2 regions of the Mucilaginibacter sp. P2_A4 genome follow, and region 1 is predicted to be linked to the other one. Evidence: riboswitches for the same ligand, from Rfam matches in the RefSeq annotation. Region 1 holds a riboswitch; the other holds the start of a gene.
What was found. Region 1 has a riboswitch for cobalamin ahead of metE (5-methyltetrahydropteroyltriglutamate--homocysteine S-methyltransferase). Riboswitches for the same ligand answer to the same signal wherever they lie in the genome.
Positions count from the first base shown of each region.

Region 1 (14,450 bases):
CTCATATTTATATAAATCTATATCACTCTTTATTATGATAAAGCATCCGGTTTTGTTAATGTGTATTATACTCTTTGTTGCTTGTTCTCATCAAAAATCTCAACCCGTTACAAAAAGGATAGTCGCGAAAGAAAGTAAAAATAGGCACCCAATTCTTCCTAATAAAAAGCGATATGCTAACCCCTTACTTAATCAATACGCGGAGTTTATCAAGTCGTTAAATATTACAGATGCCGAAACCTCCAGTCAGGCAGCCAGGCAGTATTCAATTTTATTTAAGGGAGAAGATGAAAATACCTGTGATTCTGCTTTTTTAATCTTCAATAGATACTATGAAAAGTTAAATAGTAAGCTGGATGATTTACATCATAAAAGGACTGGTATGACCGATTCATTGTTAATAGGTAATATTAAACCAGACAGATTGCCTGCAACAGTTGCCAATTATTTAAGCAAGCTAAAAAGAAACGGTTTTGAAATCATTACGGAAGAAGGTGATACTTATGTGGGACAGGAAAGGGATTTTATTGCCAAATGGTTTTATGACTACGTTTCGCCGGTGATGAAGGAGTATTTGGTGCAATTAAATAAGGAAAACAAACAGGTTTATATAGAGGATAACTCGATTCTGATTAATGCTACAGATCTGGTAGATAGAACGATCTGGTGGGAGCAGTTTATAAAAAACAATCCAGACTTTATTAGTGTTGACGAGGCCACTATCAACAAAAATAGTTATTTGCAATTATTGCTGGAAGGAACTGAAAATTCATACGTTGTAAACGTTGACAATAATAAACTAAGCGATTACTTCAAAAACGCTTATAATTATATTAACGATAAATACCCATCCTCTGATGCTGCAAAATTGGTAGCGCCTTATTATGCCTTTTTGAAAGAAGGTGAGAAATTAAAGGCAGATAGCTTGATGAATGTATATAGAAAACAGGGGATAACTGGGTGATATCCAGTTACGGCACTAGCAATTTTTCAAACGCGGTACTATCGCCCTTAAAAATACTCATATCAACCTTTTGGTTGATGCCATTTATACGGGCTTTGTCAGAGTGTTGCCAAAATTGCCAGTTGGTTTTGCTGCTTATCTTTAGTTCGGGTTGGTAATAGTGGGCAATCCATAAAGTGTAATCATCAAAATAGCCTTGCAGGTAATCCTGGTAAAAGCTGATGTTGGTATAAATGATGGGCTTTACACCTGTTTTTGTTTCAACCTGGTTAATAAATAGGGTGAGTTGGGCACGCATTTTTTCGGGCGTGGTACGGTAAAGTCTTTCAACATCAACCACCATGGGCAGGTCGCCCTTTTCAATTTTCACGGTTTGCAAAAAGAATCTTGCCTGCCATAAACCGCTTTTCTGTGGCAGAAAATAATGATATGCCCCGCAGATGATCCCTGCTTTGGGTGCTTCGCGCCAATTGCGCTGAAAATAGGGATCGGTCATTAAAACGCCTTCTGTAGCTTTTATGAAAGCGAATTTGATATGCACGCCATCCTCTTCCATTGCTTTCACCTTTGCCCAGTTTATTTTGCCCTGGTACGATGATACATCAATGCCATGAACAGTATAATTATTGGGGATGCGCACATTGAAACTTTTGTAGGTGCGGTAGTTGGTGTTTTGCCCGGCATCCATGATCCATCGCCAGGTGGCGGTTGCGCTTTTTAAAACATAGCCATAATAAAAAGGCGAAAGCAGGATAAGCAGTAAGCCGGCGAAAGCAACTTTCCATCCGGTTGCTAAACCTGTAGTCGTTTTCTTTTTGGCAACAGGTTTCCTTTTTACCGTTGAGGGGCTTTTAGCAGGAGTTTTTTTAACAGGAGGAGGCACAGGGCGAATTTACGAAAATGACCTGCATATTCCCCGTGCTAATTTGCAGCTACAATATATTCAGTGGGTTATTTTTAAAGTAAGCTATTTTATGCTGAAACATTTCGGCCATTTTGCCTGCCCGCCATTTTGCTTCATCGGCTTTCTCGCCGGTAAAAAGACTATCAACGGTTTCGTTAAATAAGGTAAGCCAATCATTAAAGTGCATTTCATCAACCGGTAGCCTGGCATGCGGCGGGAATGGTGCGCCGGTATAAGTTAGCTCCTGCAATAATATAGTTTGCCAAAAGGTATACATTTTTTCCAGGTGTGGTACCCATTCATTGCCCAGTCGTTCGTTAAAGATGGGGGCCAGCAAGGAGTGTTCAGCAACTTTATGATAAAAGGTATCAACTAATAGTTTAATATCTTTTAATGATGTTATATCGTGTTTTGGGTTCATGCCCGTATATTTAAATTAAAATCAGCTTTTGATTCGCTGTATGGCAAAATTAAAAAATGATTAGGGGTAATAAATGATAAGGGTCATTGTTTTGCCTTGTGCTGTGCCATTTAGGTTCGTCAATAGTGATATGGTGTTCATTATGACATTTAACAGATAAAATGTTTTCCTATATTTGTAAGGTAAACTTATAAGTTTACTTAATAATAAAATGACTGAACAAAAAGATATTCAATTGGCTGCCGATCTGCGCACGGTTGTAACCCGCCTTATAAAGGTGTTGCGAAAGCATTCTGTAACTGCCGATAAATTATCGCTGACAGAACGGTCGACCATTGCATTGATATATCAACATAACGAAGTACTACCCAACGAATTGGCCGCTATGGAGAAAATAACCACGCAAAGCATGTCGCAAATATTGAGTAACCTGCAGCAACGCGGCTTAATCAACAGGCGCATCTCTGAAACAGATAAGCGGAAGGCTATAATTAGTCTTTCGGATCTTGGTCTTTCCCTGTTAGAGCAGGTTCGTGCCGAGCGTAATGTATGGCTTTACGATGCCATTGAAGCTACATGCACCGCAGAGGAGCAGGAATTGCTTAAAAAGGCCATAGGGCCTTTAACTAAAATTGTTGATTTTGAATAATCCCTACGGGACAGTAATAAGTGATTAATGAATATCAATACGTTTAACGCTTTTAAAAGCCGCAACTACCGGCTTTATTTTACCGGGCAATCCATATCATTGGTAGGTACCTGGATGCAGAAAACAGCGGTAAGCTGGGTGGTGTATTCGCAAACGCACTCTAAATTTTTATTGGGCGTTACTCTTTTTGCAAATATGTTTCCATCATTTCTATTGTCGTTTTTAGGTGGGGTGGTATCTGACAGGTATAACCGCTATAAATTGTTGTTAGCCACACAGGCGGCATCAATGCTCCAGGCATTGCTGCTGGCAGCGCTGGTGTTTTTCGGGCATTATCATGTATGGGAAATTATTGCGCTGAGCGCATTACTGGGCGTTATCAATGCTTTTGATGTACCTGCAAGGCAGTCTTTAGTTTACGAAATGGTAAACAGTAAAACCGATCTTCCGAATGCGCTGGCACTCAACTCATCCATGGTGAATTTATCGCGGTTAATTGGGCCGGGTATAGCTGGATTGGTTCTGGAAAAATTTGGCGAAACCGTATGTTTTGGAGCTAATGCTGTAAGCTTTATGGCTGTAATATGTTCCTTACTACTCATGAAACTACCCAAAACTGAAGCAAAGCCACATAAAAATAATATCCTCTTTGAACTAAAAGAGGGATTTACTTATATCAAAAATACGCCTTCTATTAAGTTTGTGCTACTGATGCTATCTGTAATCAGTTTAATGGTTTTGCCTTTTGGTACGCTCATCCCGGTTTATGCCAAGGATATATTTAAGGGAACGGCATCAACCTTTGGGGTAATAGATAGTGTGATAGGGCTAGGTGCCCTCTCAGGGGCCATTTTCCTGGCCTCGTTAAAACCGGGACTGGATCTTAAAAAAATACTGACCCTTAGTACGCTGGTTTTTGGCGTGGGGCTGGTGGCTTTTTCTCACATGCATAATTATCCCGTAGCGTTGCTGTTTGCTGCAATTACCGGGTTTGGAATGATGGCTCAAATTACCATCAGTAACACCATTATTCAAACCACTGTTGATCCTGCTATGCGTGGCCGGGTGATCAGCTTTTACGCGATGGCCTTTTTTGGAATGCAACCACTTGGCGGTTTGTTGGTAGGGGGTATTTCGCAAAAAATAGGTGTACCGGATACGGTTTTAGGCGAAGGTGCTGTAGCGGTGATTTTAGGCCTGTTACAGTTTCGGTATCTCCGGAAAAGGCGGCTCAAAAAGGCCGCTGAGCAAACACTCCGGCAACCTCCGGTAAATACGCTTATATCTAATTAAAACTCCATAATATGATAACTACACTTGATGAAAATATAGCCCTGGTATTGATCGATCTGCAAAAGTCAATAGTGCAACTGCCGCTCGCACATCCTGTTGATAAAGTTTTGGAAAACTCGGCAAGGCTGTTAGCTGCCTTTCGCGAAGCAAAACAACCTGTTGTAATAGTAAACGTTAATCCTGCAGGTTCAGCTGCTTTTAAAACCCGTAAAGATAGTATCCCGACAGGAGGCTCAGTTCCAGGAGCAGATTTTTTAGATATTGCACCCGAGATAAAAGTTGAAGAGGGCGATATCAGGATCACCAAAAGGCAATGGGGGGCATTTTATCAAACCGGTTTACATGATGAATTGCAAAAAAGGGGAATTACCCAGATTGTATTAGCCGGCATTGCCACCAGTATCGGAGTTGAAGGTACTGCCCGTTCTGCAAATGAGTTTGGTTACAACATAGCTTTTGCCAGTGATGCCATGACTGATATGTTTGCTGATGCGCACACAAATAGTTTTAAATACATCTTCCCGAGATTGGGAGAGATAGGCACTACTGATGAGATTATTGCCCGGTTGAGCGAATAGCGGCTTATTTAAACTTTCCCCTCAAAGCAAATTAAACGTCAGTCCGTCATCTCCAATATTAACATTACCGCGTTATTACTTAAAGCTTCCAGGTCGGCTTCTGCCAGGTTCCATAAAGCCAGTCCATCACGTTCATGCATTAACCTGCCTTGCAGTTCAAAAGCACCTGTTATATTAAAAGCAAAAAACAAGGAGTGCAGGTTTTTTAACTGGTAAAGCGTATCCTTTCGCCCGGCAAATTGGCCGATGTGTAAATTAAAGGGCAATTTACACTCTGGCGGAATTATTCCGATCAGTTCATTCGGCCTTTCCGCAAAATCAAAACGGAATGTTTCTCTAAAAGAAGAAAATTCATCACTATCCGCTATTATTTGCAGGTATAAAAAGTTTACCCAATTTTTATGATAGGGGTTAATCAATTCCAAAATATCACCTTTGGCTGTATAGTGTATATGTGCCTCACCCACGTCAATTAAAGTAGTATTGTCCTGTGTGTCTTTAAAAAGCAATTCGCCCCTTACAGGAATAATTACAAAATAGCAAGCGTGAGCAATCACTATTGTAACTGACTTTTGGGCTGCCAATATCTCATCATTAAGTGCTTTTAACGGGCCAAAAGGCTTGCGATGTTCATTAAAATAACTTTCATAATTAAAACTGCAGCATCTTCTATAAATATCAGTTTCAATGATGCCCCGCTCATCAGCAAGGTAAATTTGACCGGGTGAACTGTTTTCCATTTATTGTAGCTTTTTAAGTGAATAAATATTTACATAAGGCTGCACCTGGAACAGGTTGGTTAGTACTTCCTCATTTTCTGTTTCGGCTGGATTATAGTCAGAGAGCAGCAGGAAATTCTCTATAGTATGGTGCCAGATAAGCTGCTCTGTATAAAAATTAATGGCTACCTGGTGTTTTGTTTTATCATTGATGTCGGAGTTGATGACCTCCAGTTGAAATTTATTAAACTTTAAAAAGCGTTTGCCCACATTATTCAGCATATCGGGCACAATGCCAGCTAACTGCTGCACATAACCTATAATAGATGGAGTAATCATCCCGGCAAGCCGATGTGCGTTTGGAATATTTTTTACCAGGTCTGCATAGGTGGTAAAGGATGTGCCCAGACTATAGTTCTGTGCCTGCATTTTAAACTCCAGGTATGATGACTCAAATACCAGTTTATCCCATTGTTTAGCAGCATTGGCATCAATGATCTTTCGGTAGCAGAGGGTGATAATGCAGGTACTCATAATTTAAAAAAAATGAAGACGCCAAACAAGCTGGCGCCTTTATATAATTGAATGAAAAGAACAATAGTGTTATGCAGGCACGCTCATACTTATTGATAGCACAAAGCCATCGGCGGTATTGCCGGTTACGGTTGCCAGTTCAAGTGTATAGCCATCGCTAAATACATTGTCGCTTGCGTTATAGGTGTAGCCGGTCATCCCTTTAGTGTAACCTGCTACTGCTGCCAGCGCGGTGCCGCTGCCTTCGGGGAAAGCTATCTGGGTTACCTTTAATGATGTACCCGATGAATTATAAACATGTACATGAATATGGGTGGCTCTGCCCGAATACCATCCCGGGAAGATAGAGGTAAATGTTACCAGTCCATTTGAATCGGTTGTTTGCCTGCCGCGTAAAAAGTGAACGGTAGTATAGTTTGTAGCCTGCATTCCGCTGCCGCCGTATTCAGAGTAATTGCCTGCGCTATCGCAGTGCCATATATCAACTAATGCCCCCGATAAGGCATTGCAGCCGTTGTTACTATTGTTGATGGTAATCTTAACAGTTAATTTATACCCGGTACGGTCGCCGGTAATATCGCTGCGCACATATGATGCCGGGGCTTTGGTAGGGAATGGCCCTTCCGTCTCGGTCTCAATAACACTACACGTTCCCGAGCTGGAACTTGAGCCCGAAGTTGTAGTTGATGTGCTGCTGGTTGTTGTGGTTGTTGAATCCTTTTTGCAGGCATCAACCAATACAGATGTAGATACCGCGCCTATCATCAGGCTTTTTAAAAAGTTTTTGCGTTCCATAAATCTTTCTCCTTTAGGGGCTATAATTTTTTACTGCTGATTTGTTGATTCAAAAGTAATTAAGGAGGATATGGGAACTGATGAAGTGTCGGTTAGTAGTGGGTTTGTGTCGATGAAATGCTTATCGCCCGGATATTTAAACCAGCCGGGCCGGGCTTGGGGCAGGAAATAGTTATATTAGGACGCTATAATTAAATGTTGTGGATATGGTGCCCATGAAACAGAGTTTAAAAATGAAGTTTTTAAAAGTTATCATCCCAATCCTGGTGTTTAGTTACCTATATCCTGACAGCCTATACGCCCAATACCGTACGCCATCGTCACTGGACGATAGGATATTGATTAATCTGCAAAACAACCGCACACCGGCGCAAACCGGTTTTTTTATGTTCCTGAGTAAAAACTTGCTATATGGCGAGGTGGGTATCCCGGCAGGCTTGATGGTTGGCGGCATTATCAGTAACGATAAAGCCATGCGGCAAAACGCGGCATACGTGGCTGGTAGTACCCTCATTTCGGCAGGACTTACACAAGTTATCAAAGTACTGGTAAAACGACCGAGGCCTTTTATCGGGAATATAAATATCACGCCTGTTTACCGCCCTGGCGATTACTCGTTTCCCTCTGGTCATACTTCATCGTCCTTTGCTACAGCAACAGCACTATCAATGGCTTATCCAAAATGGTATGTTATTGCTCCGGTTTATTTATGGGCAGGGGCTACGGGGTATTCCCGGATGTATTTAGGTGTTCATAATCCGAGTGATGTGGCGGCGGGTGCGGTATTGGGTGCGGGGAGTGCTTTACCTTTGTTGTTTTTGAAGAAGTAGAATTTAGGATATCCGGAATAACTATAACATTGGTTAGACAATGGGACTTTCAAATCATGATATCTTACCTACATAATTGGCAGAAGATGAGACTGTATGGTTTGGATTATCTACCTGATTAATTATATATTATTATTTAGTGCTCTGTATTTATATTACTTTAGTGCCTGTTATTAGCAAATTTTTTAACCTTATCATTTAATGAAATATCACAAAAACCAGGTCATCAGTCTTTTCATTTTTTTTGCATTTTGTTTTTTTACCGATTGCTCAAAAAAAGGTTCCAATCCAACTCCTGTAGATAATACCCCAAAAGTAACCATCACCTCATTAAGTGTAAGTACTGCCACATATAATACTGTTGTGGTAATAAAAGGTACCGGCTTTAGCACTACGATAGCCAATGATTTGGTGTTTTTTAACGGTAAAACGGCTACAGTAACCGCGGCAAGTTCAACACAACTAACAGTTACTGTGCCTTTAAGTGCCGGTACAGGAAATGTTAGTGTAAAAGTTGATGGAGGTACTGAAGTTGCCGGCCCAACCTTTACGTACCAACTATCCTGGGTGGTGAGTACTTTTGCTGGTAGCGGTGCTCAAGGGTATAAAGATGGATCGGGAAAAGATGCAAGTTTTTACTACCCTACAGGGGTAGCGTTTGATAATGGAGGAAACCTGATAGTTTCTGAAGAAGGCAATGATGATATAAGGAAAATTACCCCCAATGGAGTTGTAACTACAATTGCAGGTAATAGAATCCAGGGTATGGATAACGGAAATGGGACCGCGGCAACTTTTTGGAATCCGGCCGGGCTAACCGTTGATAATACCGGTAATATATACGTAGCTGATTATGCAAATAATTCGATTAGGAAAATTGACCCATCAAATAACGTAACTACGTTTGCAGGTCAAAGAAAATCGGGCTTCGACAATGGCAAAGGCGTATTGGCAAGTTTTGCCGGACCTGTAGATGTAAAAATCGACGCAACAGGGAATCTATATGTAGCCGATTTTGCCAACGAAGTAATAAGAAAGATAACAGCAGATGGTACAGTGAGTACGTTTTCAAAAATAGTTTCAGGTTCTTCAGGAGCGGCCTTTAACTTTCCTAATGGCTTGGCGTTTGATCAGGGCAATAATCTGTATGTGGCGGATATTTCAGGTTATAAAGTTCAGAAGATAACATCAGCAGGTGTAATATCTACGTTAGCAGGCAGCGGCATAAGGGGAACTGATGATGGGTTAGGGAATAAGGCAAGTTTTTATGGGTTGTTTAATTTAGTAGCTGATAAGGATGGCAATATTTATGCCACCGATAGTAACTTAATTAGGAAAATTACTGCTGTTGGCCAGGTAACAACTTTTGCTGGCATAGAAGCTATTGCAGGCTCAGCCGATGGACCAATAGCAATCGCGACGTTTAATCATCCTGGTGGAATAGCCATTGATAAAACAGGAAACATATTTATATCAGATACACAAAATAATCTCATTCGAAAGATAGTATTTGAGTAGGAATAATACATTTATAACGCTGAAAATCTCATCCAAATGCCCGGTCAATAACCGGGCATTTTTTATTTCAACAGCCCTCTTTGTTCATTAAAACAGTGTAATATCCTTTGGCAATTTTCATTTTCAGACCCTCAAATTTTCAAATCAAAACATCATCTGCACATTTGTAATCTAAAATCTGCACATTTTATTCCCAGCCCCAATGCGGTAGGATAAAATCTAAAATTGAATTTGTGATCATAATTATACATTAAATGCGCAGTGTTTGTACTTGATATGTTTTCTATTTAGATTAGTGATTGATTGATAGCCAGTCTTTTATCTAATAGCCGACCTAGTCATGAAAAAACTGTTTGTCCAGGTGTTTACTTTCCTCGAAATAATTGGGTTAAAAAAATTAACTGTATTTGTTTTTATGAGTTTGGCCACTGTAAATACAGTTTATGGGCAATGGACAAAAAAGGCCAACGAATTAACTAAACGAGCCGAAGCCAATAACGTATTATACAATAATAAACTTTATGTGTTTGGAGGATTTGGTGATAACCCAAAGATTGAAAAAACCAATGAAGTATATGATATTTTAGCCAATAAATGGAGTGAAATAGCTCCTATCCCGCCAGGAAAAGAAATAAGTCATCAGGGTACCGTACTCGTTGATGATAATATTTGGCTAATTGGAGGAAGGTCAGTTGATGCTTACGGTCCTGTAAGCAGCCAGGTATTAATATATAATATTCCTGCAAACTCTTGGACCAACGGCCCAGAATTAATAGATCCCTCAACCGGAAAATCGTTTCCAATTGGCGCCGGTGGATATGTTTTGGTTGGCCGAACATTGCATGTATTTGGAGGTTTCGGTCCCACCATTTGTGATGATCAGGCCAAACTGCATTTAACCATTAATGTAGATAAATATATGGCCGACCCTGCTCATGTTACATGGGAAAACAAACTGGCTCCGTTACCTATTCCAAGAAACCATATAAGCTATGTTACTATTGGCGCTAAGATATATGCTTTTGGGGGCCAGTTTAAGCATGACTGCGTTGCTAATGATCAAGTATATTGCCATGTATACGATATCGCAACCGATACCTGGAGCAGGCTTACAGATTTACCCAAACCACGCTCCCATGCAGAGGGCGCAACCTTTGCTGTGGACGGCAGGATGTTTTTAGTTGGCGGGCAGGGTTATAACAATCTTACCCAAAACACTACATACCAGTTTAATCCCAAAGATAACGGCGGCTTGGGGTCATGGACTGCACTTAGTGCATTTACATTGCCGGGTAGTTACCTGGGCCTATCAGCTAAGTTGGCAGGCAAATCATTTATAATTACCAATGGGGCATTGAATAGTTATGGTAACGAACGTGTGGAAACTTATACCGCGGTTGTAAACCGGAGCGCTGCCCGTACACTTGGGTTTTCGCTATCCTGTCTTTCTCAGAATGTAACAGCCGGCGAAAATGTAACTATTTCAAACCTGCTTTATTGTATTGAAGATTCTACGGGTTTTACGCTATCTGCCGATGCAGAATGGCTCAATATCACCAACAGTCATAGTGGCACCGTAGGGCTTAATGGTAAAGATATTGAAGTAAATATAAATACTGCTGGCCTTTCACCAGGAACCTATATCGGGAAAATTACCGCCACCGGGCCTTTAACAGCTTCAAAAGCATCATTTTGTGTTAATTTAACTGTTGCGCCATCTGCATCCGGTGGGTATTCCTTAAATGTATCAGAATCAGGTACAGGATCTGTTGTTAAATCTCCCAATCAGCAAACTTATGCGCCAAACACCAGGGTGAATTTGACTGCCGTGCCGCAGCCGGGATGGGTTTTTGAAGGGTGGACCGGCGACACCGTTGTTACAACAAATCCTTTAATATTAGCGATGGATACAAATAAGTATCTTACTGCAAAATTTATTCAGGATACCGTACAAAAGGCTTTTATAACCAATATAGTTGCCAAAACAGGCAGGCGTTATGAATTAGACACGCTAAGGCAGGGTATTACTTACTATACAGACCGGGAATACACCGTAACCACAATCCCTTCCACACTTACAAATGCTGCCATAATCAAAGTACCAAATGACGATAAGGTTAATACTTCAACCGCGGTGCTGTCGTTCAAATTATCGGCCCCGGCCATAATTTATGTGGCTTATGATCCTCGCGGAACTGTTTTACCTGCCTGGTTAGCAAGCTGGAAAAAGCTTACCGAAAAGGTGGGAGTTGATGACCCCAAAATATCATCTTTTAACCTGTATAGTAAAAATTACCCCGCCGGTGATGTATCACTCGGCGGCAATTTTGCAAGTCCGGCCAAAGGAGCCCTTTGCCAGTATGTAGTTTTGGCTAAGCCAGATCTATCTGCAAACGTAACAGCAGTCAAAAATAGCTTTAACAATTTAAATAGCACTGCTATTATAGCAGATACAATTACACTTAATCCGGTTTTAGGTAATGATAAATTTATTTTATACCCTAATCCACTGCGTAATCATTTCAGCGTTATTTTACCGGCTAACTATGAGGGACTTTCGGTCATGCAAATTGTTTCTATGAATGGCAAATCAACTTATATTCCTAAGTCGTTAATCAAATCGTTTAAAGAAAAAGTTGATGTTGATATTGCTTCTTTGGCGTTAGCAAAAGGTTTGTATGCCGTATTGATGGTTTCAACCAATGGGAAAACCAATGTTATACGTATGATGATAAAATAGAGCATTTTTATTGTAAAAACAGTTCGCCTCTTTGCACAAATTTTCCTTTAAGAAAACTATCTGTACGTCCTCAAATTTTCAAATCAAAACATCATCTGCACATTTGTAATCTAAAATCTGCACATTTATTCTCATCTTTACCGCCAATAAAGTTCTTTACTTTTTTTCTGCAGAGTGGTTCCCGGTGTTTAAAGCATCGGGATTAATAAGGAACCGTGTGTAAATCACGGGCTGTCGCGCAACTGTAAGTAACGCAAAAGGTTGTTGCCTTTAACAATGTCCATTGTTCGCCCCCGTGCGGATGAGAAGGACGGCAACAATGTTACAAGCCAGGATACTTGCCTCAATGTATAAAGACAATGCTTTCGCGCAATGAAGCAGTAGTCAAAGAAAAAAGAATGACCTATGTGGCATTAATATGCCCGTATGTCGCGCTTTTGCCTTTTATTACCATTTACTCCGAAAGCATACCGAAAACCGTAAGGAGCATTAAGTCAAATTAATGTTTAACCAAAAAAGTTTTAGCGTATGCTCAAAAACAATCTCGGGTATCCTCGTGTAGGTGCCCACCGTGAACTCAAAAAGGCCAGTGAACAGTACTGGGCAGGTAAAATCAATCGTGATGATCTGTTTGCCGTTGCCCGTCAGCTCCGTTTGCAAAACTGGCAAACCCAGGTTGATGCCGGTATCGACCTCATCCCTTGTAACGATTTTAGTTTTTATGACCAGGTACTTGATACTTCATTGATGCTGGGGAATATTCCTGAACGTTACACCCTGGTACTAACCCAAAACAAAACCAACACCGAGATCGATCTGTATTTTGCTATGGCCCGTGGCTATCAAAAGGATGGCCTTGATGTTACTGCTATGGAGATGACCAAATGGTTTGATACCAATTACCATTACATTGTACCGGAGTTTGTAAAGGATCAGCAGTTTAAGCTGTTTAGCGAAAAGGTGTTTGATGAATTTATACTGGCCAAACAGCATACCCGCAATATACCCAAACCAGTATTGATTGGCCCCGTATCGTACCTGTTGCTGGGTAAAGAAAAACAGCCAGGTTTTGATAGGATAGACCTGATCAAAAAAATTGTGCCGGTTTATATCGAAGTATTAAAAAGACTGAAAAGCTATGGAGCGGTTTGGGTGCAAATTGATGAGCCTTTCCTGGCGCTTGATCTTACCCAAAAAGAAAAGGAAGCTTATGCCTATGCCTACATGGAGATCAGCAGAAACTGCCCCGGTATTAAAGTGCTGCTTACTACTTATTTTGAAAGCCTGCATGAAAATACCGAACTGGCTGTAACCTTGCCGGTAAGCGCGCTTCATGTTGATTTAGTACGTGCCCCTGATCAGTTGTACAAAGTGCTTACGTTACTGCCCGATTCTCTTAGTCTTTCATTAGGTGTAGTTGATGGCCGCAACATCTGGAAAAACGACTATGTGCGCTCATTAACGCATATTAAAAAAGCAATTGCTGTATTGGGCAACGATAGGGTGATGATAGCGCCAGGCTGCTCTTTACTGCATACACCGTTTGATCTGGACCTGGAGACTGCCATCCTTCCCGAAATAAAAAACTGGATGGCTTTTGCCAAACAAAAGCTGAACGAAGTAAATGAACTCGCGCAGATCATTGACGGTAATAATGAATTGCTGCAAAACAATCTCAGGGCCATTACCAGTCGTAACCTTTCCAAACTCATTCACAAGCAGAAAATAAAACAACGTGTTGCGGCTATTACCGATGCTGATGCACAGCGTGAAAGCGCATTCATCATCCGCCAAAAAATACAACAGCAACGTTTTAAATTACCACTGTATCCTACAACTACCATAGGATCGTTCCCGCAAACTGATGATATCCGCTCATTAAGGGCAAGGCTAAAAAAAGGAGAGCTAACTACCGATCAATATGACGCCGAAATAGAAAAAGCTACCATCGATGCCATTCGCTGGCAGGAAGAGATTGGTCTTGATGTGCTGGTACATGGCGAGTTTGAACGTAACGACATGGTGGAGTACTTTGGCGAACGTTTGGATGGCTTCCTGTTCACCAAAAATGGCTGGGTGCAAAGCTATGGCAGCCGCTGTGTTAAACCGCCGGTAATTTATGGCGATATAAGCCGCCCGGCGGATATGACCGTGAGGTGGAGCAGCTTTGCGCAGCAAAACACTCAAAAATTAATGAAAGGTATGCTTACAGGCCCTGTAACTATATTGCAATGGTCGTTTGTACGTGATGATCAGCCCCGGTCCGAAACCACTAACCAGATTGCTTTGGCCATTAGGGATGAGGTTGTGGCTTTGGAAGACGCAGGTATTAAAGTGATTCAGATAGATGAGCCGGCCATTCGTGAAGGTTTGCCATTACGCAAAAAAGATCGTCAAAATTACCTGAACTGGGCAGTTCGTGCATTTCGCATTTCTGCCAGTGGGGTAAGGGACGAAACACAAATCCATACGCATATGTGCTACAGTGAGTTCAATGATATTATT
Region 1 is NZ_JBFUCX010000031.1:363-14,812, forward strand. Features, by position in the region: gene AC1DYB_RS30215 (hypothetical protein) at 1-964, shown strand, start outside; gene AC1DYB_RS30220 (glycoside hydrolase family 25 protein) at 972-1,847, opposite strand; gene AC1DYB_RS30225 (group III truncated hemoglobin) at 1,897-2,289, opposite strand; gene AC1DYB_RS30230 (MarR family winged helix-turn-helix transcriptional regulator) at 2,501-2,938, shown strand; gene AC1DYB_RS30235 (MFS transporter) at 2,966-4,231, shown strand; gene AC1DYB_RS30240 (isochorismatase family protein) at 4,243-4,809, shown strand; gene AC1DYB_RS30245 (pirin family protein) at 4,848-5,549, opposite strand; gene AC1DYB_RS30250 (hypothetical protein) at 5,550-6,062, opposite strand; gene AC1DYB_RS30255 (dioxygenase family protein) at 6,132-6,857, opposite strand; gene AC1DYB_RS30260 (phosphatase PAP2 family protein) at 7,091-7,687, shown strand; gene AC1DYB_RS30265 (IPT/TIG domain-containing protein) at 7,889-9,205, shown strand; gene AC1DYB_RS30270 (Kelch repeat-containing protein) at 9,546-11,945, shown strand; cobalamin riboswitch at 12,104-12,305, shown strand; gene metE (5-methyltetrahydropteroyltriglutamate--homocysteine S-methyltransferase) at 12,474-14,450, shown strand, end outside.

Region 2 (18,839 bases), on a different contig from region 1:
GCATGGGTTAACCCGCGTACGTGGCTTTACACAGGACGATGCGCACCTGTTTTGTCGCCCGGACCAGGTGAAGGATGAGTTTAAAAAAGTAATCGACCTTGTACTATATGTATTTAAGGCGCTTGGTTTTGATAACTATACAGCGCAGGTTTCACTACGTGATCCTGAAAACAAAGCTAAATACATCGGTACTGATGAAAATTGGGCTTTGGCAGAATCCGCTATTATTGAGGCTGCTGCCGAAAAGGGTTTAACCACCGTTGTTGAATTGGGTGAGGCTGCATTTTATGGCCCTAAGCTTGATTTTATGGTGAGAGATGCCCTTGGTCGTAAATGGCAATTGGGAACCATACAGGTTGATTATAACCTGCCTGAGCGTTTTGAACTGGAATACACTGGTAGTGATAATTTAAAACATCGCCCGGTAATGATTCACAGGGCGCCGTTTGGCTCTATGGAACGCTTCATCGCAGTATTAATTGAGCATTGCGCAGGTAATTTCCCATTGTGGTTATCTCCGGAGCAATTTATTATTCTTCCGATATCAGAAAAATACGAGGAATATGCAAAAAAACTTTCTGATGTGTTAAAAGATTCCGATATTTGCGGGCTGATTGATTTCAGAGACGAGAAGATAGGGCGTAAAATACGCGATGCTGAAGTCAAAAAGATCCCTTATATGTTGATTGTGGGCGAAAAGGAAGCTGCCGAAGGCATGGTTTCTGTTAGGAAACATGGTCAGGGTGACTTGGGAAGTATGAGCATAGAAGATTTTAAAGAACAAATAATTAAAGAAATAAAAGTATAACTTGGCATTAAACAAACCTTTCAATAGAGGACCAAGGCTTCCTTTTAAGAAAAAAGAAGCTGAACACAACATCAACCAATTCATTAGGGCTCAGGAAGTTCGCCTTGTAGGTGACAACGTAGAGCAAGGAATTTTTTCATTAAGAGATGCCCTTGCTATAGCGCAAGAGCAGGAATTAGATCTTGTTGAAATATCTCCGAACGCTGTACCGCCGGTTTGTAAAGTAACTGACTATAACAAGTTTATTTACGAGCAAAAGAAAAAGCTTAAGGAGATAAAAAGTAATGCCAAGCAAACTGTTATTAAAGAGATTCGCTTTGGCCCGAACACTGATGATCATGACTTTGAATTTAAATTAAAGCATGCTATTAAATTTTTGGAAGCTGGCGAAAAAGTAAGGGCTTACGTACACTTTAAGGGCCGCGCAATTGTTTACAAAGAGCAGGGTGAGATATTACTGCTTCGTTTTGCACAGGCATTGGAAGATGTAGGTAAAGTTGAACAACTACCAAAGCTTGAAGGTAAAAGGATGTTTTTAACCCTTGCACCCAAAGCTGCAAAAAAATAATTTCAGATGTACTGATGTGTAATTTCAGAGTTATACATCAGTACTATCTTATATAAAGGTATTTACAGATCTGCAGGGTTGCACATTTGTAAGTTAAACAAACAATTAAATAATAGTTATGCCAAAAATGAAAACCAATTCCAGTGCAAAAAAGCGTTTTAAGCTTACTGGAACCGGTAAAATCACACGGAAGAATGCTTTCAAAAGCCACATCTTAACTAAGATGTCGACTAAACGTAAGCGTAACCTTGGTCATACCAGCTTAGTATCTAAAGCTGATATGGGAAATGTTAAACGTATGCTTTGCATCGGAAAGTAATTCACAATTTTTTTAACCAGGTATTAGAGTTTTAAGTTCCGCTTTAAAGGCAGGCACTCACTACCAAAATCAAACAACATGCCACGTTCAGTTAACGCAGTAGCGTCGAGAAGACGCAGAAAAAGGATCATGAACCTCGCCAAAGGTTATTGGGGTTCACGCAGCAAGGTTTATACCGTTGCAAAAAATACAGTTGAAAAAGGTTTACAGTACGCTTATCGTGACCGTAAAACCAAAAAAAGAGAGTTCAGAGCTTTATGGATACAGCGTATTAACGCAGGTGCCCGTCAGCACGGAATTTCTTACTCTCAATTAATAGGTAAATTAGCAGCAAAAGAAATCGGTTTAAACCGTAAAGTATTAGCTGATTTAGCAATGAATCATCCTGATGCTTTCAAAGCCGTGATTGATGCAGTAAAATAATATAATTTGCTGAGATCTATTCTCAATGAATTTTAAAAAACCGCCTGGTAATTTTTATCAGGCGGTTTTTTGTTGGTATATATTTTTAATACCAGCTTATGATATTACAATAATGGGTTCCTCTTTGCTATCCAGAAAAAACTCGGGGCCGTTATCAATATCCATATATTGTTTAAAATTCTGCACATCCTTATCAACCATATTTTTGAATAAAGGGTTTAACACCCTGGCAAGGCCAATGCCTAATCCTCCTGCCGGTGGCTGATAGCTGATTACAATATCCACAATAGTTCCTGTACCATCAATGGTATCCTGGAAACGGACTTTCCCAGCATTGTTAATTATAGAGTCGGGCATCGAGCTCCACCCAATCATTTCGTTAGGCTCATCCTTTACAATTTCCGCATGCCAGCTAACGCTTGCTACACCAGCCGGTAGTTTTAGTACCCAGTGGGAATATTTTGAATCAATTATTTCAACACTTTCCAGGTGTTTCATAAATAAAGGGAGATTATCAAACTTGCGCCAAAAATTGTAAACCTTGTGCCTTGGTTGGTTAACAGTAAATGAAGACCGGATATTGATATTAATAGGATTGGTTGATAACTTACCAATTCGTTTATACAATTCGCAATGGCCGGTAATGCCACGATTTAAAAGGTATCCGCTGGCGCCTATCTTTAATATGCTCGTAAACGGAGCTGAAAATATATGCTTAAATCCCGACCATCCCAATTTAACACCTCCAACTATAGAAGTATAACGTTCGGGCCAGTTCAGGTTTATTCTGTCATCACCGTGAAGTATGGGGAAGTTATCAGTGTACTTAATTATTGTAGTTGCCATATTGTTGTTTAAATGGTATGAAAATTAAACACGATATGGTAAGCTAAGTTTTTGTTAATTGAAGTTTATTTAACCTTTCTGTAATTAAATTTAAATTTGGTTAAATCCGGGAGGCGTTTTCTCACTCTTTTAAGTTCATATTGGTAAATCATCTGCCCGAGATTTTTCATAAAAGGGAGGCAGACTGTTGCATATTCATACTTGTTGTCGTTAAGGATTCCGTCTTCGTTTGATTGTATGACTGCCGTAAGTATAAATTCAACCTTGTTTTTAAAATCAACGATGTAGGCGTTATCAATATCATACCCATAACTGTCACCTACTTTATTAAATATTCTGATGTCGGGGTTAATATTGGCGGTACTGTCGCCTCCATAAAATAGAAACTTACAGTAAGCCGGGTAATATGCTGGCCGGCTGTATGTGGGTTTTATGTTTTCGGTAGGGAAGGTGCTCATATACTGATAAATGAAATTATAGTCGGCAGTAGTTAAATTAAAACGTTGCGACTTTTCAAAGGCTTCGGGGAAAAGCAGTCGTTTTAAAACCATTTGCTGATCGGCAATAGTATAAACATTTTTATCGGCGAAGCTGAATGGCTGCATTACCAGTTTATCATTACTATCCATATATCCTTTACCCTGTATCATATTCTTCGGGTGCATAGGGTAGGCCAGGCTATCATAAAGGGCTGGTTTATGATAAATGAGTTTATCGGCATTATAAAAATCAACCGGGTTGGTATGTTTGGTGCTTTCCCCGCTATCGCCAATGGCCAGCCTGCCAATGATGCGGGTATTATTAAAATTGTATTTTTTTAGTTTTTGATTGATCTCTTTGCGACCCACAAATTCATACAACCTGTTATAAGCATCGTTATCGCTCACCAGCAGTATTTTTTTGATGTAGTTTTCAATGCTTGGTAAGCCGCTTAGTGATGATGTATCTGTTTTTACCCTGGTTTGCCCCGTGAATACGCTATCGGTTATCATTACCGACTTTTTGCTCAGGCCTTTAATTTTTAGCTCATTTAGTTTTTCAAGCGTAAATATGGCGGTTGGTAGTTTTACTGTACTTGCCGGGTAAAAATATCGGTTAGGATTGAGCCGGTAACTATATGATTTAAAGTGTGGAATGTTGTTTTTGTCCCGGTTTATCTGGGTGTATAGTATTTGCACTTCATTTTGGGTAGGGTGATTGAGTATGCCTTTAAACAGTTCAGGCTGGGCTTGTAGAAGATTTTTTAAAAGCACTGTATCGGGCTGTTGTGCAAGGCTGTTTATGGTAATCACCATAAACAGTGATAAAGTAATGCATAGTTTCATCAGCATAAATATACATATGTTAGTTGTTGTTGTTAATAGTTGTTGTACTTTTGCATCGCTTTAGGTTTCTTTGATTGTATATCATTAAAGAATTAAAAGGGAATTCGGTGTAAATCCGGAACTGTCCCGCAGCTGTAAGCTCCATAACCGAAGTTCAATCTCAATGTCACTTCTGCTAAACCAGAGGGAAGACAGGACTAAAGGGGAGTAAGTCAGAAGACCTGCCAGAGCAATATAAATTATTCATAGCTTTCGTGGATTGAAGCTTGAATGTGAATGCTCTTCTTTTTTTGATAGTGTATTTTCATTTGACCACTTCCATGTTATGCTATATAGGTTGCATTATTATTTAACACTATAGCAAATACATGAAAAAAAAGTACTTTAAAATTGTTTTAGGATTAGGATTGTTGCAAGTAGGTACAATTAGTACAAAATTATACGCACAGGATACTACGCGTATGTTAAACAATGTGGTAGTTACAGCCACCCGTTCGCCTAAAAAATTAGCAGATATAGGTAGGGTTGTTACCGTAATATCGGCAGAGCAGATCGGTCGTTCACAAGGCAAAACATTGCCTCAATTGCTCAATACAATTCCGGGAATAACCTTCTCTGGTGCACAGAATGCGCCCGGCATCAGTACGTCTGTATTTTTACGGGGAGCATCATCAGGTAATACGCTAATATTGGTAGATGGCTTTCCGGTTAACAACGCAGGCTCAATTGATGGTAGTTATGATCTTAACGCTTTCCCTGTAAACCAAATTGAAAAAATTGAGATATTGAAAGGCAGCGGCTCAACCTTATATGGCTCTGATGCTGTAGCCGGTGTAATAAATATCATCACCAAACATCCGCAAGGACAGGGTTTAAAAGGAACCGTACAGTTAACTGGCGGCAGTTATAACACATTCCAGGAATCGGCCGGGGTAAACGGTAAAATTCACAATACAGGGATTGCCATCAACTTGTCAAATACAGATTCAAGAGGTTTTGCAGCAGCTACCGATACCACAAACAAAGCTGGATTTAAAAAAGACGGATTTCACCAGCGGTCTGCCAGTGTGAACATCAATCAGTATGTTTCTGATAAATTTAGTTTGAATGGCAACTTTCAAGGTAGCTATAATACTGGCGATCTGCCTTATGGCGCTTTTACTAATGACAACAACTACACTTACAACAATACATTTTTATTTGGTGGTTTAGGATTTAAAGTAGTATTGCCAAAAGGAATACTTGTGTTTAATGCAACGCAAAATACGGTTCACAATAACTTTAAAAACTTACCGCCTGATAATGATTCTACACATCAGATAACAAAAAATATTGGCCGTATAACAAATGTTGAGGCTGTATTGAATTACAATCTGGGTAAATATTTTGATATAACGAGTGGAGCAGATTATAAATACAGCAATACCAGTCAATACAGTTTGTTTGAACAATCAGGCTACCATCCAGGTGCAAGTGTTATAAGTGATGATACTGCACATAACAGCATTGCCAGCGTTTATACGTCACTATTTTTCAAATCAAATATCTTTCACATGGAACTGGGTGGAAGATATAACCACCATAGCAAGTACGGTGATAACTTTACCTATACCATTAATCCTTCGCTGTATTTAGCAGATCAGTTTAAAGTATTCGGAACCATTGCTTCGGCATTTAAAGCACCATCTTTATACCAGTTATCTTCCCAATATGGAAATTCTAAATTAAAGCCGGAATTCACCAATTCATACGAGGCTGGGTTTGATTGGGAGATCATAAAAAATACATTATCGTTTAACACCGCTTTCTATAAACGCAACGCAAAAGATGTAATTTATTTCTTCTCAGAATCTGTTGCCCCTTATAGCTCATTTTATAAAAATGGATCTTTTCAAAAAGACAAAGGTTTTGAAAGTGAGTTGAGATACAACTCAACCAAGCTAACTGCATCGGCTTATTTTGCTTATGTAACAGGCAAACAAACAGATGAAAATGGTAAGCAAACGGCTAATTTATACCGCAGGCCTAAGAGTACATTTGGGGCGAATGTATCGTATCAGGCATGTGCCGATTTTCTGATAGGCGTAAATTATAAGTATACTGGCAACAGGGCCGATCAAAATTTCGCCACCTATCCGTCTACAATAACCACTTTAAAAAATTATAATCTGGTTGATTTGCATCTGCAGTTAAAGGCTACCAAAAACCTGAATATATTTGGCGATTTAAACAACGTGCTTGATCAAAAATATACCGACTGGCTGGGTTATAATACACGTGGTATAAACTTTACGCTTGGTGCAAAATATCAGTTTAATTAGTTGTTTTTAATTAACCCGATTATCTGTAATTTTACGTCATGAATAAAAAAGATACCATCAACAGGAACATTATCCTTATTTTAATGATAGTGGTTGCTGCAGCTTTCAGGTTAATAACCTTTAAGTATAAGGAACTGAGTAACTTTACACCAGTGGGCGCGATAGCTGTATTTGGAGGTGTTTACTTTACCGAAAAATGGAAGGGATATGCAACTGTATTGTTTACGCTATTTACTACCGATATCCTCGTAAACTACCTGTACACGTCAAAAATTACTTTGTGGTATAGTGGTGCGGCCTGGGTTTATCTTTGCTTTGCTCTGATGGTTTTAGTTGGCAGCTTTATTAAAAAGGTAAATGTGCTTAATGTACTGTTGGCATCTGTTGCATCGGTATTGATCCATTGGCTCATCATCGATCTGCCATTTTTATATGGCACCATGTATCCGCATACTTTAGCGGGTTATGGTCAATCTTTAATCAACGCTATTCCGTTTGAAAAGAACATGGTTTTAGGAGACCTGCTATTTGGTTTTCTGTTGTTTGGTGGTTTTGAGCTGGCAAAGAGTAAGTTTGCTTTTTTGCAAACTCCAAAGCAGCTGGCTCTTTAACTTAAGATAATAAAATTGAAAGCGATCTGCCATAATGCAGGTCGCTTTTTTTATGGGCTGATAATTTCAGGAAAATCAAAAGCATAGGGCTAACAGCAAATTGTTGAAATGCAAATAGATTCCTGATTTGGTCGAAATATTAAAACAGATCTGATTTAATTTAAGACATGAAAAACGTGGTAGTATTAACGGGAGCGGGGATCAGTGCTGAAAGTGGTTTAAAGACCTTTAGAGACAGCGATGGCCTTTGGGAGGGTTACAATATTCAAGACGTGGCGACCCCCGAAGCCTGGGAACATAACCCGGTATTGGTACAGCAGTTTTATAACGAAAGGCGGAAGTCGGTACTGGAAGCGAAGCCTAATGAAGCCCATTACGCGTTAGCCCGATTGGAAGAGAAATATAATGTTACCATTATCACCCAAAATATAGATGATCTGCATGAAAGGGCAGGCTCAACCAATGTAGTGCATCTGCATGGCGTTATTACCCGTTCGCAATCAAGTATCAACCCCGAGCTTACTTACCCAATAGATGGCTGGGAGATTAAGATGGATGAAGTTTGCGAATTAGGGTCGCCGTTACGTGCGCACGTAGTTTGGTTTGGCGAAGATGTGCCGATGATTGGGCCCGCGGCCCGCATTTGTGCCGATGCCGAAGTTTTTATGCTGATAGGCTCATCGTTGGCTGTTTACCCCGCTGCCGGCCTTATTGGCTATGTAAACAGGGATGTTCCTAAATACATTATAGATCCTAAAATACCCGATGCAAGGGTGAGCGGACCTGTAATTAAAATTCAGGAAAAGGCAACGGTTGGAGTTACTGCATTGGTAAACGAGTTGTTAAAAGATTAAAATCAAATCACCAATTAATCGCTAACCCACTAATTAATATGAAGTGCATTTTTAATTGGAGCGGTGGGAAAGACAGCGCCCTGGCTTTATACCATTGCCTGCAAAACCCCGATCTTGAAATAAAATATTTAGTCACCACCATTAATGATACTGCCGATAGGATCTCGATGCATGGAGTAAGGACGGAGCTATTGGTTAAACAGGCAGAAAGTATCGGTATTCCATTATACCAAATTCGCCTGCCAGAAATGCCGGGGATGAAGGAGTATGATGAGGTGATGCACCATCATTTATCTCACCTTAAAAATGAAGGTATAACCCATTCTATTTTCGGTGATATTTTTTTGCAGGATCTTAAAGACTATCGAGATGCCCGGTTAAGCGAGCTTGGCCTCACTGGTATTTATCCCTTATGGAAACGTGATACCAGCGAACTGATCAATGAGTTTTTAACTCTTGGATTTGGAACAGTAATAGCCTGTACCCAGGCAAGGCTGGAGCGGATAGTTGGGAAGGAGATAAGCCTTGAATTGATTGAGGCTTTGCCCGATGATGTAGATGTTTGCGGGGAGCACGGGGAGTTTCACACCTTCGCTTTTAAAGGCCCTATCTTTAAAAAAGAGATCAGTTATAAAACAGGAATTAAAATATTTAAGGAATACCAGGTTCCCAAAAACGCCGATGATTCATGTGCCTCCACTGCCGATCAAAGGCCGAGTGGATTTTGGTATTGTGACCTTCTTTTGGCCTAACTTCCCATTTATTTGGCAAGATAGTTGACCGAATTTAATTTTTTATAGATTTATATATTGTCTAATTGTCAATGTTTTAAGTTTGTTTAACTAAACTATCAATTTGTTTAAGGTAAGATTTAGTCGAAATAAAGACCGTAAGTATGGATTTTGGCCAAATAAAATTCTGTTTTGATTGTTTTATATTAATAAATTACTGTAAATCAATTATTTAATGCAACTATTTCTTAGAAATTATATCTGTAATAAGCATCTTTGAAGTCGGCGCGCATATCGGCAAAGCGGGTACCTACTGTCTTTAAAAACTCTTCATCAAGCAATTCAAAAACGCTGTTGACGCCATCGGTGAGGTCCATTTCGGCTATTTTAAAGCTTTGCTCCAGGGTGCCCTGTTCTATCTTTATAATGAATTTTTGGTTCATGTTCAGGATGGAGATCTTAAAATCGGGGTGAGGTAATTCGGCTACAATTCTCATATCTTAATTATTCAATAAATCATTTAAAGGGTTATTGCCATTAAGTGAACCAAAGCTGGCAATGGGTTTAAAACGGGCGAAGAGCTCTTCACTATACCAGTTTTCGCTGCGTGTAAGTTTTATTACTTCGGCATGTTCGCGGCTTTTGTAAGCAAAGTTTTTTACATCATCAATGCTCTTCCAGATTGAAAAAGTTGCCTGCCGGTAAACCGGTGCTTCGCCAACACCAAAGGATGTAACATAACCTGCGGCGCTGGTCATTAAACCCGCAACTTCATCTACATGGCTCCAAAAATTCCTTAACCTGCTTATCCTAATAGTTGCCCTTGTAAGTACAGCAACCGGACCTGTATAGTTTTGTACATCCGGCTTGCCGAAAGGTTCCTTGCCATCCCATTTACCATGGCTCTGCAACGGCTGGCATAATATGGTATAGCCTTCATGACCTAATATTTTCCACCAGCTGGAAATAAAGGAGTGATTGTAAAACCTGTCAAAATCTTCACGGTTTTCCCAGCAGGCCAATAAGCCCCATTGCTGCCAGTCGGGTTGCAAATCAAAAGTTCCGTTTCGGCCAGAACCCAGGAGCTTGTAAAAAGTACAGCCTTTTTGCATCAGCATGGGCAGCCGATGTATAGCCATTGCCAGCAAGGCAAAGGGGATAAACAGTTTCCGGTATCGGATTATGGTTAAACTAACAAACATAGCCCTGCTAAATAAAAGATTAAATATGATATTATTGGTATCGGCGTAAAGTATCAGGTAGTAAGCATCAAGTATCAGGATTGATTTTCCAGTCAATATATTGGGTAGGGGCAGTCTGGATGATTAATACTATTGCTATTTGATAGCGAAAAAGAGAAGATTTGCCGTTTGATACCAGGAATTGCTACCTGACTGTAAAAAGAAAAAAATCTTGCTGCCTGGTACTTATTACATGATGCTAAAAAGTGTGACTTAAGCTGAAAATAGTCATCTTTGCAATACCATGGCAGAAGATTTAAACATAACTACATCAACCGATAAAACGGAACAATATACAACACTGATCCCGCAGATTGAGTCATTGTTGTATGGAGAGCCAGACCTGGTAGCAAACCTGGCTAACATCAGCGCTGCTTTAAAAGAGCAGTTTAAATGGTTTTGGGTAGGGTTTTATATGGTGAAGGATAACGAACTGGTTTTAGGCCCTTTTCAGGGGCCGGTAGCTTGCACCCGCATTAAATTAGGCAAGGGTGTTTGCGGCACTGCATGGCAGCAGGCCAAAACGCTGATCGTGCCCGATGTTGAAGCTTTCCCTGGCCATATTGCGTGTAGCTCATTATCTCAGTCGGAGATTGTAGTGCCTGTATTTCATGATGGTGAGGTTGTTGGTGTTTTGGATGTGGACAGCGAGCTGTTGGATCAATTTGATGAAACCGACGCACGGTTCCTGGAGCAGGTTGTTAAGCTGTTAAAGTTTTAATGAGCAGGATTTACCTGATAGCCGGTCTGGGCGCTGATACACGTGTTTATAACAACATTGATCTGCGCGACTATGAAGTGATCCCCGTTGATTGGATTGAACCGGACGAAAAGGATACTTTAGTCAGCTATGCCAAAAGGCTTGTATATCAATATAATATTGCAGTTAATTCAACCCTGATAGGTAATTCTATGGGTGGAATGATCGCTGTTGAGATAGCTAAGCTTATCCCAATAAAAAAGGTGATCCTTATCTCCAGTATCAAAACAACAGATGAAGCTCCACGGTATTTTAGTTTTTTTAGAAATGTGCCAATTCAGAAGCTGATCCCCGGCAAGCTAATTACCTCGATGGGCTTTTTAGTTAAACCGATGTTCGGCCATATGAGTGAGGAGGATGCCTGGTTATTTAATGACATGTTGAAGAATACTTCTCCGTTTTTTGTTAAGTGGGCTATGGGTGCAATATTGGCATGGCGAAATGATGTAATTCCTGCAAATCTTTACCACATCATCGGCGATAAAGACCTCATCTTTGATTATAATCGCATAAAAAACGCCACCGTTGTAAAAGGGGGAACTCATATTATGATATTTGATAAAGCCAAAGAAATTAATAAACTGTTAACGCAAATTCTCCATAAAAAATGAAGCTGACCGAAGATTATTATTTAGGCAGCAACGTTGTTGCGATCAGCAAAAATCTCCTGGGGAAGTATTTATTTACCTGTATTGATGGTGTAACTACTGGTGGGTATATTGTTGAAACAGAAGCTTATAATGGCATTGTAGACAAAGCTTCTCACTCCTTTGGTAACAGGATGACACCCCGCACCAAAACTATGTTCATGCAGGGCGGTATTGCCTATGTTTACCTTTGTTATGGCATTCATGAAATGTTCAACATCGTAACTTCTGTTGAGGGTGAACCGCATGCTATCCTGGTTAGGGCCATTAATCCAACTGATGGCATTGAGGCCATGCAGGCAAGGCGAAACATGTTTGTACTCAAACCAACTATCACTTCCGGACCTGGTTCTGTTGCAAAAGCATTGGGCATTTCGCGCAACATTAATGCAATTAGCTTGCAAAGTGATACGCTCTGGATAGAAGACCGAGGACTAAATTTCACAGATGAGCAAATTACCATAGGTCCCCGTATTGGCGTGAGCTATGCCGGTGAGGATGCTTTTTTACCGTACCGTTTTTATGTAAAAGGCAATAAATACGTAAGTAAACCCAACAAATAGATGCTTTAAATTTGCTTTTTTGTAATATTGACCAATGGATTATCAAAATAGTTTAGCATTTGCCAAAGCACAGGACGAAAAGGATATTTTAAAAGATTTCAGGGACAGGTTTTTAATTCCCAAACATAAGGGAGAGGATGTCATATATCTTTGTGGCAACTCGCTTGGTTTGCAACCTAAATCAGCCGCTCAATACATTGCCGACCAAATGGGTACATGGAAAGAGCTGGCGGTAGAGGGTTGGTTCCAGGGTGATGATCCCTGGTTAGCATATCATAAATCACTTTCATCGTCAATATCTAAGATCGTGGGCGCCCTGGAAAGTGAAGTTACTGTAATGAATTCACTTACAGTGAATCTTCACTTATTGATGGTAAGTTTCTATAAACCAAATAGTAAACGATTTAAGATCATCATGGAAAGTGGCGCTTTTCCATCTGATCAGTATGCTGTGGAAAGCCAGGTTAAGTTTCATGGCTTTGATCCTAAAGATGCTGTGATCGAGATTTTTCCGCGTGAAGGGGAAGTAACTTTGAGAACAGAAGACATACTTCGAACCATAAACGATCATGCCGATGAACTTGCCTTAGTGCTTTTTAGCGGAATAAATTATTATACCGGGCAGTTTTTTGATTTGGAATCAATAGCAGATGCAGCCCATAAAGCGGGCGCTTATGCCGGTTTTGATCTTGCACATGCCGCGGGTAATGTGCCGTTGAAATTGCATGAATGGGGCGCCGACTTTGCCTGCTGGTGCTCATACAAATACATGAACTCCGGTCCGGGTGGGATAAGTGGCATTTTTGTGCATGAAAAACATTTTACCAACCAGGAAATTAACCGCTTTGCGGGCTGGTGGGGTTACCGGGCCGACAAGCGATTTTTGATGGCCCCGGGCTTTGATCCGGCTGTAGGGGCTGATGGGTGGCAGGTAAGCACAAGTCCAATATTACTTCTGGCTTTATTTAAAGCCTCTATGGCGATCTTTGACGATGCAGGCGGAATAGATATCATCCGAAATAAAGGCGTCGCTTTAACGGGATATTTGGAGTTTTTGATCAACGGGATAAATAAAGACTACGGCGAAGAAGTTTATAAGATCATTACACCAGCCGATCCGACGATCAGAGGTAGCCAGTTATCCGTTGTTTGCAGGTATAATGCCAAAGCGATATTCAAGTACCTTGCGGATAATGGTGTAATTGGTGACTGGCGAGAGCCGGACGTGATCAGGATAAGCCCTGTACCGCTTTACAATTCCTTTCAGGACGTTTTTAATACTGCAAAACATCTTTGTGATGCTTTGTCTGCTGTAAAATAACATAGTTAAACGCAAGTATGGTTTATTACAACCCAAAAGAGTGGTTTTCTTTCGTTTTCAAGCTTAATAAGGCAGATACATTACGTGAGCTTTTTCCGCTGATAGTGGCGGTTGCCGCTTATGCCGGCGTAGTTACTTATTTGTTAATAGATTTCTGGAAATTGCCAGATACCAGTATACTAAGAAAAGTAAACTATATCCACCAAACCATCGGATTTGTATTCTCCTTGCTTTTGGCATTTCGTATTAACTCGGCATATGATCGCTGGTGGGAGGGCCGCAAGGTCTGGGGGAGCCTCACGAATAACAGTCGTAACCTGGCTATAAAGTTAAGGCACATGGTTAGTGAAGATGAATTGCCCTTTTTTAATTATGCGATCCCGCTTTATGCCCGTTCTTTAAGAAATCATCTTCGTGACGTTTATGAATCAGAACGACAACAATTTGTAACTATTGACCCTGAAAAACATGTGCCTAACCAGGTAGCATCAGCCATTATATCAAACATATACCGACTGAATAAAAGTGGGCAAATAAACCCGGAGCAGTTATTTAGTATAACTACCGAAATAACTTCATTTACAGATATTTGCGGGGCTTGTGAACGCATCAGGAAAACGCCGATACCTTACTCATACAGCGTTTTTATCAAGAAGTTCATTTTTACATATATCATGACGTTGCCTTTCACCTGGGCCTTTGATCTGAAGTATTTTACAATTCCTATCATTGGTTTTGTGTTATTTGTTTTTGCAAGCATTGAATTGCTGGCTGAGGAGATAGAAGATCCTTTTGGCTATGATGCCAATGATTTGCCGTTGGATAACATTTGTGATAATATCCAAAAGCACGTTGGGGAAATATTAGGTTAAACACAATGTTCAAAATAGCTTTCGACCCAATATATGCCCATCCGCTACCGGAGGGTCACCGGTTTCCGATGCTTAAATATGAGCTGATTCCGGCGCAGCTATTACATGAGGGTATAATATCAAAAGATAATTTGTTTTCTCCCGGCTTGCCTTCAGAAGACACGATTATAAAAACCCATGATAAAGATTACTGGTATCAGCTTCGTGATCTGACATTGCCTTTGAAAGAACAAAGGCGTATTGGATTCCCATTATCAGCTTTATTGGTAGAGCGAGAAATGAGGATAGCTAAAGGAACAATTGACGGATGTATATCTGCTTTTGAAAATCGTGTTGCCTTTAATGTTGCCGGCGGAACTCATCATGCGGGAACGGACTGGGGGGAAGGCTTTTGCATGTTGAACGACCAGGCAATTGCTTCTAATTACTTGTTAAATAATGATTTATCAAGCTCTATCTTAATAGTTGATTTAGATGTTCACCAGGGAAATGGTACTGCCAGGATATTTGAAAATGAACCCAGGGTATTTACATTTTCAATGCACGGAGCCAATAATTTCCCATCCCGCAAAGAAAAGTCTGACCTGGATATTTCTTTGCAGGATGGTGTTGCAGATGACGAGTTCTTAAATATTTTACAACATACTTTACCTAAACTGATTCGGCAGGTAAAACCCGACTTTATATTTTACCTGGCGGGAGTTGATGTATTAAGTACTGACAAACTGGGGAAGCTTGCCTTAAGTAAAGAAGCATGTAAAAGCCGTGACAGGTTTGTTTTTGAGCAATGCATTGCCAACAATATTCCTGTACAGGTAAGTATGGGAGGAGGATACTCGCCCCAGATCAAAGATATCGTTGATGCCCATTGCAATACCTTTAAAGTTGCGACCGATTTGTATTGCTAATCTTTAGATGGCAATAATATTGCTTTATCCCGATGATTTTTGCTAATCATATTAAAGCGGAAGAACAAAAGGATAGAGGCTGTAACCAGGCCAAGTACTAATCCATACCAAACACCATAAATACCCAGGTGAAACTTGATACCAAGCATATAACCTATAGGTAATCCTACTACCCAATAAGCTAAAAATGTAATTAGGGTAGGGATGTTTACATCGCCCATTCCACGGAGGATACCAAGGCCAACAACCTGTGTACCATCAAATAGCTGGAAGAAAGCTGCGATAATAAGTAACCGGGCGGCAATATTTACAACATTTTCATCCGCGGTAAATATCCATGGTAATAAATGCCGGCATAAGGCAAAAATTATAGCTGTTATACTCATAAATATCAAAACAATATGATAGTTAGAGATTGCCCCAAGTCGTAAATTTTTGTGATCTCCAATGCCAAAATAATTTCCTGATTTTATTGCGGCAGCGGCGCCAATGCCGCTCGCCATCATATAGGTCATGGAAGCCATGGTAATAGTAACCTGGTGCGCAGCCTGGTCAACTATTCCAATAGTACCCACTAATAATGCAGCTCCACCAAAGGCACTTATCTCAAAAGTGTATTGCATGGCTACCGGCGCGCCTATCTTCAGAATATTGAATGCACGGAGCCGATCGATATTTTTAAGGGCAAAATTTTTCAAATATGATTTGAAATTCGCTGATCTGAAAACATAAAAAGCCATTACGATAGCCATTAAACATCTATCAATTAGCGTGCTGTATCCAACGCCTTTAATTCCCATAGGATGCACACCAAACATCCCTTTAACAAAAATAATCCCCAACACAATGTTGATGACATTACCCACCACAGAAATGATCATTGCTTGCATGGTAAAACCGAGCCCTTCTGCAAATTGCTTGAAGGTGTTAAATATAAGGAGTGGAATTATTGACAGGCTTAATAATAGCAAATATGGTTTAGCCTCCTTTACAACCATTGGCGACTGGTCGAGGTGGTTGATTAAAAGCATTGTACCGAAATAGATGCCGCAAAATAAAACAATACCACTCAATATGTTTAAAAGCAAACTGTTCGATAGCAAGCGGCCGCATTCTTTATAGTCTTTACGTCCGTTATTTTGAGCAATTAGTGGAGTGAGGCCATATGAAATACCCATGCCTATAACCAGCGGTACCATAAAAAGACTATTTACTGTAGAGGCTGCGGCTAAGGATATGGTACCCGCGAAGTGGCCAACAATAATAGTATCCGATATTTGAACAGCCGTATGCCCGGCATTGGATATCACTACAGGAACAGCAAGTTTTAAACTTTCGGTATAGTAGGGTTTGTATTTTTGGTAAACGGCTTTCATTACTTTTGTGCAGGAAGGTAAAAGTAATAATTAGGACGGTAAAAAAAACAACTAACAAGCGGTATAATACTCTTCCTTTTCGGTTGTATTAATGCGGATCAGGCCCGAAAGGATGAGATCAACCAAAACTCGTTGAGTGCGCCTGCGTCCCAGTTTTAACAATTCGCTGCATTCCTTAATTGTGATTCGGTTGGTTTCTGCGAGATAAGTTAGCAAGGTTTTTTCGTTATTAGAATATTCTATCAATACACCCTGGTCGTTAGATGAGCGTTTAAGAACTTCCAAAACAATTTTACTGGCCAATACACTCTTATCCTTCACCCTTACATAAGCCCACCATTTACCATCATCGGCAAGGGCGTAATGGGGTTTTAGGTTACTGGGTAAGGTATCAACAACAAGCACTAACTTGTCATCAACATAAATTTCTTCAAATATGGGTTCAAGTGCTGGCCGAATAAACATATGAGCCGCCCGGGTTATCATATAGCGTTCCTCATCTTCAGATTTTACGCCCTTGATTGTACCGTCATCTAAAACACCAATCAACAATTTACCGCCTTTGTTGTTAGCAAAGGACACCATTGTGCGGGCTATTTTTTCGCAGCTGGTAATTGTCTTTTTAAAATCGAGCGTTACGCCTTCGCCCTCAAAAATCAGTTTTTTGATATTCATTTTAACCCTCCGGTCTCTTAACTAATTATTGAGATTTAATATACGGTGTAAATATTTCCATCCAGTTCTCCGGTTTTGAAATCTGGCTAAACCCAAACTGGCTGTAAAGTTTTTGGGCATCTGCAGTAGCTAATGACCATCGGCGTAAGCCTTGTAACTCCGGGTGATTAACAATGGTTTGCATGAGCCATTTTGACAACCCTTTTTTTCTGTATATGGGCAAAATAAACACATCGCAAATATAGGCGAACGTAGCATTATCGGTAACGACCCGTGCAAAACCCACCAGTTTGCTGTTGTTGTAAACCCCAAAACACATTGAGTTTGCTATGGCCTTTTTTAATTTTTCGAGTGGAATTCCCTGCGCCCAATAAGAATCGTCATTTAGATAGTTATATATTACTTCAACATCTAAAAGAGTTTTGTCGGTTGATATCAGGAAGTCTCTTTTTATAAAGACTTCGTCATTCATGAAAACAGTCATCAAATTAAAATTACAAATTTGGATCGATAAAATTCAGGTTTCGCAAATAAACTTCATTTATTACAGATACGCATATTTCCCCATTTTTATTGTAAATATCAATAGGGTGGTGAGCGATATACTTGCCAAGAGTGTTCAATTGATTCTCGACTTCTTCAATTTCATCATCACTTATACTAATCTTAAAATACAGATCAGTTAAGCCAGGTTTCAAATATTCTATTGTTGACGATTTTGACCACACCTTTAATTTATATCCTTTTTTAATTAGTAGATGATGAAATAATATAGGGTAAAATGGATCTGCGGCGGCAAAAAGTGTACCTCCAAAAATAGAATTATTGTAATTTTTATTTAAAAAGCTTTTTTTGATTTTGACTTCAACACCTCTATATCCTTTATCAAATCCAACTACCCAAATACGCTGAAAAAAGAGGGGAGGGTATAAGCGCAATGCCCACTTCAATATTCTTTCGGATGCCACCATAGTTTTTAAATATCTGAAATTTACAGCAAAATAATTCAACATTAAAGTAAATTAAAAAGACCGTTGGGCTGAAGTATTTCTGATAATATGTAAACTGGCTTAAACAAAATAAGGTGTATATAGTTAATAGTATGTTCATCTATTATAAGTGATTTACATTATTAATAAACTAATAACTATGAAAAAGCAAATTTTAAGCCTGGCACTTGTCGCGACAATGATAGGCGCAATTACATCTGGATGTAGTTCGGCCAAAGATGCCAAAAGTGGATCTGACAGTACGAAAATGGACTCAGCTTCCACAACAACTCCGGCACCGGCAGCTACGGATACTGCTAAAACCGATACCATGAAAAAGGATACTGCTAAGAAAATGTAATTATCAATTTAGTTTTTTATAAAAATGTCCGGTTTCTTTTTATAAACCGGACATTTTTATGTCGCTTTATTATATATCTTTTCAATTAGAGCTCAGTTACTTCGTAATTTAATAATATAACCCAGATTATTGGTTGTACTTCCATTGCTTCCCCAGCTTTTTAACGGCCATCTGTTTGTACATTTTAATTTTTATATTAGAGCCACCAACTTTATCATTAAATGCAAGTAGTAGTTACTAAAGAAAACCAGTTAGGCATCCTTAACCTGATCGTATTTGTATTATCTGTTTATGTGTTATTGGCAATCCTAGTTGATACT
Region 2 is NZ_JBFUCX010000011.1:109,338-128,176, forward strand. Features, by position in the region: gene thrS (threonine--tRNA ligase) at 1-808, shown strand, start outside; gene infC (translation initiation factor IF-3) at 810-1,376, shown strand; gene rpmI (50S ribosomal protein L35) at 1,495-1,695, shown strand; gene rplT (50S ribosomal protein L20) at 1,774-2,118, shown strand; gene AC1DYB_RS20020 (SRPBCC family protein) at 2,215-2,964, opposite strand; gene AC1DYB_RS20025 (serine hydrolase) at 3,030-4,295, opposite strand; cobalamin riboswitch at 4,334-4,532, shown strand; gene AC1DYB_RS20030 (TonB-dependent receptor plug domain-containing protein) at 4,658-6,610, shown strand; gene AC1DYB_RS20035 (DUF6580 family putative transport protein) at 6,649-7,221, shown strand; gene AC1DYB_RS20040 (SIR2 family NAD-dependent protein deacylase) at 7,389-8,075, shown strand; gene AC1DYB_RS20045 (Dph6-related ATP pyrophosphatase) at 8,114-8,827, shown strand; gene AC1DYB_RS20050 (hypothetical protein) at 9,055-9,303, opposite strand; gene AC1DYB_RS20055 (DUF3291 domain-containing protein) at 9,307-10,104, opposite strand; gene AC1DYB_RS20060 (GAF domain-containing protein) at 10,292-10,768, shown strand; gene AC1DYB_RS20065 (alpha/beta hydrolase) at 10,768-11,418, shown strand; gene AC1DYB_RS20070 (DNA-3-methyladenine glycosylase) at 11,415-12,017, shown strand; gene kynU (kynureninase) at 12,052-13,338, shown strand; gene AC1DYB_RS20080 (bestrophin family protein) at 13,356-14,210, shown strand; gene AC1DYB_RS20085 (histone deacetylase family protein) at 14,216-15,118, shown strand; gene AC1DYB_RS20090 (MATE family efflux transporter) at 15,115-16,494, opposite strand; gene AC1DYB_RS20095 (AlbA family DNA-binding domain-containing protein) at 16,546-17,169, opposite strand; gene AC1DYB_RS20100 (GNAT family N-acetyltransferase) at 17,195-17,641, opposite strand; gene AC1DYB_RS20105 (DUF4442 domain-containing protein) at 17,664-18,140, opposite strand; gene AC1DYB_RS20110 (hypothetical protein) at 18,319-18,519, shown strand; gene AC1DYB_RS20115 (potassium channel family protein) at 18,741-18,839, shown strand, end outside.
Region 2: another riboswitch for cobalamin. It lies ahead of AC1DYB_RS20030 (TonB-dependent receptor plug domain-containing protein); the one in region 1 lies ahead of metE (5-methyltetrahydropteroyltriglutamate--homocysteine S-methyltransferase).